One region of the Clostridium sp. BJN0013 genome, then DNA from elsewhere that is predicted to be linked to it. Evidence: a T-box and tRNA genes for the amino acid it is inferred to sense, from the RefSeq annotation. Region 1 holds a T-box; the other holds one or more tRNA genes.
What was found. A T-box is a leader RNA that pairs with one kind of tRNA and senses whether it is charged. The one in region 1 lies ahead of lysS (lysine--tRNA ligase), so its partner is inferred to be a tRNA-Lys.
Positions count from the first base shown of each region.

Region 2: it encodes a tRNA-Lys, which carries the amino acid that the T-box ahead of lysS (lysine--tRNA ligase) is inferred to sense. The anticodon was not compared.

Region 1 is NZ_CP162495.1:1,626,984-1,630,201, reverse strand. Features, by position in the region: gene lysS (lysine--tRNA ligase) at 1-1,227, opposite strand, end outside; T-box leader at 1,313-1,567, opposite strand; gene AB3K27_RS08250 (hypothetical protein) at 1,683-1,961, opposite strand; gene AB3K27_RS08245 (YhfC family intramembrane metalloprotease) at 2,300-3,100, opposite strand.
Region 2 is NZ_CP162495.1:183,265-186,482, forward strand. Features, by position in the region: rRNA gene AB3K27_RS01120 (23S ribosomal RNA) at 1-1,749, shown strand, start outside; rRNA gene rrf (5S ribosomal RNA) at 1,806-1,922, shown strand; tRNA gene AB3K27_RS01130 (tRNA-Lys) at 1,930-2,005, shown strand; gene AB3K27_RS01135 (M42 family peptidase) at 2,193-3,218, shown strand, end outside; gene AB3K27_RS01140 (M42 family metallopeptidase) at 3,215-3,218, shown strand, end outside.

The DNA.
Region 1 (3,218 bases):
ATGTCTATGAATCTTACATAACGGAGAAGATTCTTCAGGAAAGTCTATAACAAAGGTTGGTTGAATTAGTTTCTTTTCAGAATACACTTCAAACAAATTAATTATTAATTCTCCCTTTGAACATTCATCAATAACTAACCCCTCATTTTGACTTTCTATTAAGAGCTCATTGTCCTTAATACTTTTAATAATTTCTTCCATGGTAAGTGTCTCAACATCAATTCCTGTATCCTTTTTTACAAGGTCACACATCTTCGCTCTCTTCCACGGAGCTTTAAAATCAATTTCTACGTCTCCATACTGAATCTTTGTTGTTCCATTAACCTTATTAAATACATATTCATATATATTCTCCATAAGTTTCATCATGTCATTATAGTCAGCATAAGACATATAACATTCAAACAAGCTAAATTCTGGATAATGTGTTCTATCAATTCCCTCATTTCTAAAAGCTCTTGCAAAGGTATAAACTCTTTCAATTCCTCCAACTATGAGTCTTTTTAAATATAATTCTGGAGAAACATTCATATATACATTACAATCCAATGCGTTAACAAATGTTGTAAATGGCTTTGCTTCTCCTCCACCGTATTTAGTATCCAGAATAGGAGTATCTGCCTCAATAAAGTTTAAATTGTTTAAATATTCCCTGATAGCTGTTATGGCTTTTGAACGTTTAATAAATCGTTCTTTAACACCCTCATTCATTATCATATCTAATGAACGATGTCTTTGCCTTAAGTCAGCATCTTGTATACCGTGATATTTTTCTGGAAGTGTTCTAATGGACTTTGACAATAATTCAAACTGATTTACTCTAATAGTGATTTCACCTGTCTGTGTCTTAAATACAGCTCCATCAACTCCAATAATATCTCCTACATCAATTAATTTTAAGATTTTATAACTTTTAGCACCTATTAGCTTTTTACTTAAGAATATTTGTATATTTCCTTTTTCATCTACAATATTGGCAAATGTGGCATTTCCCATCCTTCTTATTAGCATAACTCTTCCTGCTAATGTGAATTCTTGTTCTTCTTTTATATTTTCAAAGTTATCAAAAATATCCTTAGTATGAGTTATATTTTTGTAGCTATAAGGATATGGATTAACTCCCAATTCATAAAGCTTATTTAACTTTTTAACTCTTTCTGCTACAAATTCATTTGAATCTGGCATTATCTTTTCTAAGTTTTCTATACTTTCAAATTCCTTATACATTTTAGCTATACCACCTTTAAATATTTATTTATGATTTAATAGATTTTTAGACAAATAAAAAAAACTTCACCTCCAAGATTTTAATCTTGAGGACGAAAGTTATATATTCGTGGTACCACCTCAGTTTATCCATATGTTGCCACATAGACCTCTTCAAGTACATAATTAATTGTATACTCTATAACTTATAACGGGTTATACCGTCACAGCCTACCTCTAAAGCCAGACTCGGTGTGCAACTCTGAGACCTTCTTCAATAAAAAAATCCTTGCTCATTCTCACCTTGTAGAGCTCTCTGTAAATTCATATATTTATCTACTCTTCTCTTCATAGTCTTTAAAAGATTATAACATAAAAAAATTACATATGTCCTTACTTCAAATCACTACTATTTATGTGAATAAATAGTAGTGATCATATGCTAAGAGTAATTCGCATTAATTTAATAATTTTAACTAATACACTTCAAAATAATCTCCAAAGTAGCTTGATGATTTTTCATCATTGTCATTACTAAAGGTAACTTCTTTTTCTGACCCATCTTGTACAATGATTACGTCAATACCTTCTTGTCTAAAAAGATACTTTTTACCCATAACAAAAAATAACTCTTTTGGTTCTCTCTCACAAATGCACTCACCTTCATATTTACCAATGTCTTTAACACTCTTTTCATCAACCATTGGTATGTCTCCTTTTCTAATATTCTTTAGCATTTCCCCATAATTATTCATTGTATTCCTCCTTCCATAAAATATCCTTCTAATTATCCATTGTACCCTTATTCTTCTAAAATATCTCTTATGGATCATATTCTGGTAAGCTAATTTTTTGAATTTTACAGTTTTATTGTAGATTTAATATATTCATCTCTACAATTAACTGCAATTTTCATTGAGCTCAGAATATATATTTTTTTAAGATTTTTTCCGAAAAAATTATTGCAAAAATGAATTAATTAAGAACTATAAACAAAATGGAACTATATAAGCTACAGCTTCATTTTATATATCTAATTCAAAGTTTATTTACAATAATATTACATCCATATTTTTTAGTTATTCATGCCGTTTTAATACACCTTTTCAGAAGAAGTTTTGTCAAATAAACCCTTTGATTTAATAATGAAAATTAAAGATATAATAGCGACTACTAAAACTACACCCTCTATCAAAAATATACTTTTGATCTTTCCTGCTTGATACAAAGCAGCAGGAAAATCAATTATAGCATGGATTATTATAGCATATAAAAGATATATTTTTTTCCCTTTTTTAATTCCATATAACACCACAAGAGATAGCGCTATATGTAATGGCAGTACCAGCATTCTTTCTATACCTATAAATCCAAACATGTAAGACGGAGTGTTCTCTAAGCTATTTTTTATTGATGCTAACATACTAACAGGAAGCTTGGCACTAAGAACTTTTTCAAAAGTACCAGAGTTTATTAAATTTGAATATACTATATTCTGTATACTTGCAACTCCGCCTATTAATATAGCCTCTATTCCGCCATGACCTATACCATAGGCGACTCCATCTTTCCATTCTCTTTGGCCTTTAAGTAAAAACTTAAAACCAATATATCTACCCACTTCTTCAAATATTCCTGCTGCAAGTCCTCCATAAATCATAAATAGCCATGAATTCTTTAATAATGCTATGGTATGAGGGTTTTTTGTTAATACAAAATAATGTAATGCTTTTTCTAAAATCTGAGAAAATATTATAAATATTAATACTCCTATAAATACACATTTTATTGATATTTTATACTTTTTATAAAAGTAAGCTACTAACCCTAAAGGTAACCCAACTGAAATAATTAAAGATATAATTAAAAACATAATTGATGTATTACTTACCATAAAATTCCTCCTTTCATATATAGAGATCTACATAGGGTTTGCGAAACGCTATAACCCGCATAAATGCGGTATATTTTTTGTTGTAAAATAGAATAACTCCTCACTGATTTATGGTAAA
Region 2 (3,218 bases), 1.4 Mb from region 1:
AGGTCATGCGCCGAAGATGTCCGGGGCTAAAACTTACCACCGAAGCTATGGGCCTGAAAGGGCGGTAGGGGAGCATGCTGCACAGGCAGAAGCCATACCGGAAGGAGTGGTGGACGGTGCAGGAGAGAGAATGCTGGCATAAGTAGCGAGAAATAAGTGAGAATCTTATTGGTCGAAAACCTAAGGGTTCCCGGGGAAGGTTCGTCCGCCCGGGGTAAGTCGGGACCTAAGCCGAGGCCGAGAGGCGTAGGCGATGGACAACCGGTTGAAATTCCGGTACCACATTTTTGCGAAAAAGAACAGAAGGGATGACGCAGAAGGATAGGATGTGCACACGAATGGATGTGTGTCCAAGGAGTGAGGGAGGAGATAGAGGAAAAACCATATGTCCGGTAATCCTGAGCTTTGAAGGGGAGTCCGCAAGGGCGAGTATCTGATTTCACACTGCCAAGAAAAGTCTCTATGGAGCAAGAGTGTGCCCGTACCGCAAACCGACACAGGTAGGTGAGGAGAGAATCCTAAGACCATCGGAAGAATTGTTGTTAAGGAACTCGGCAAATTGACTCCGTAACTTAGGGAAAAGGAGTGCCACGGAAGTGGCCGCAGAGAAAAGGCCCAAGCAACTGTTTATCAAAAACACAGGTCTCTGCTAAAGCGAAAGCTGAAGTATAGGGGCTGACGCCTGCCCGGTGCTGGAAGGTTAAGGGGACTGCTCAGCGAAAGCGAAGGCAAGAACTTAAGCCCCAGTAAACGGCGGCCGTAACTATAACGGTCCTAAGGTAGCGAAATTCCTTGTCGGGTAAGTTCCGACCCGCACGAATGGCGTAATGATTTGGGCACTGTCTCAACAACAAATCCGGCGAAATTGAAGTGCAAGTGAAGATGCTTGCTACCCGCGATTGGACGGAAAGACCCCGTAGAGCTTTACTGCAGTTTATCACTGAATTTTGGTATTGCCTGTACAGGATAGGTGGGAGGCAGGGAAAGAAGTGCGCCAGCATTTGTGGAGCCAACGTTGGGATACCACCCTGGCAGTACTGAAATTCTAACCGGAGTGCATGAAACTGGACACGGGACAATGATAGGCGGGCAGTTTGACTGGGGCGGTCGCCTCCAAAAGAGTAACGGAGGCGTACAAAGGTTCCCTCAGAAGGGTTGGAAATTCTTCGGAGAGTGCAAAGGCAAAAGGGAGCTTGACTGCGACACAAACAGGTGGAGCAGGGACGAAAGTCGGGCTTAGTGATCCGGTGGTACCTCGTGGGAGGGCCATCGCTCAACGGATAAAAGCTACCTCGGGGATAACAGGCTGATCTCCCCCAAGAGTTCACATCGACGGGGAGGTTTGGCACCTCGATGTCGGCTCGTCGCATCCTGGGGCTGGAGTAGGTCCCAAGGGTTGGGCTGTTCGCCCATTAAAGCGGCACGCGAGCTGGGTTCAGAACGTCGTGAGACAGTTCGGTCCCTATCCGTCGCGGGCGTAGGAAATTTGAGGGGAGCTGTCCCTAGTACGAGAGGACCGGGATGGACTGACCGCTGGTGAACCAGTTGTTCCGCCAGGAGCACAGCTGGGTAGCTAAGTCGGGAAGGGATAAACGCTGAAAGCATCTAAGTGTGAAGCCCACCCCAAGACGAGATTTCCCATGGCGAAAGCCAGTAAGACCCCTCCGAGAAGAGGAGGAGATAGGTCAGGGGTGTAAGCATGGCAACATGTTAAGCTGACTGATACTAATAGGTCGAGGGCTTGACCAAATAATATTTACTGTGCAATTTTGAGGGGATAAAACTCCTGAACAAAAGAATAGAAATCTGGTGGCAATAACGTGGAGGCAACACCCCTTACCATTTCGAACAGGAAGGTTAAGTTCCACAGTGCCCATGGTACTGCAGGGGAGGCCCTGTGGGAGAGCAGGTCGCTGCCGGATATGTTTTGGTTCACTAGCTCAGTTGGTAGAGCACATGACTTTTAATCATGTTGTCCGGGGTTCGATTCCCCGGTGAGCCACCAATAGGGAAAGGAAGCATATTATTGATATGCTTCCTTATTTATTTAAAAAATAAATATTATATTTAAAATCCATTATTATATTCCAATAATAGAAAAACTTTCATTGTAGTTATGTTATAATTAAAGTAATCCATAATTATTAGATGAAACACAATTAAATTATTAATATATTTGATTGGAGGTAAATATGAAGGATTTAGACTTTTTTAGAACAATATGTGAAGCTCATGCGCCAAGTGGAAGAGAAGATTGGCTGTATTCTATTATAGAGGATAATTTTAAGGAATTTGGAGAGACAACTATAACTAAATTAAATAACATGTATATACATAAGAGAGGTACAACTTCTAGTAAATTAATGATAATGTCTCATGCAGATGAAGTCTTTTTGATGGTAAAAGAAATTTCTAAGGATGGATTTATAAAATTTGAAGGATTTGGAATAGATGCAAAAAGTCTTGTTTCTCAAGAAGTTATCATTCATGGAAGAGAAAATATATCTGGAATTGTAGCATTAAAATATAATTATAATGATAAAGAGAAAAACAAAGTTTCCATGGAAAATTTATATATAGAAACTGGACTTAGTAGAGAAAGATTAAAAGACATAGTTGGATTAGGAGATTATATTACATTGGATAGAAAGATGGTACGGCTTTTGAATAATAATGTAAGTTGTAAATCAATAGATAATAGAGCTAGCATTTTTGCTATGTATATTTGTGCAGAAGAACTTAAAAATGTAAATTCAGATCTGGGTGTCTATTTTGTATGTTCATGTCAGGAAGAAGTAGGGCATAGGGGAGCCAAAATGGTAAGTTATGATATTAAACCCGATATAGGTATAGCGCTTGATGTAACCTTCGACAGTGGAATGTTAGGAGATAGCAATAGAGAAAACAAGCTAGGGAAAGGGCCAGTTATATGCATAGGACCTAATATACATACTAAAATTAGAAATAGATTAATACAAACAGCAGATAAGTACAATATCCCTTATCAGGTTGAAGTAGAACCAGGAAATACAGGAACAGATGCTTGGGATATTCAAACTTCCGTAGGTGGAATAGCTACAATTCTTATATCCATTCCTATAAGATATATGCATACTTCTGTAGAAGTAGTTAATTTAGAAGATATAAGAAATACAGGAAGACTGTTAGCAAGATTTATTCAGGAATTAAAAGAGAGTGAATTGGAGGGACTATTTTGT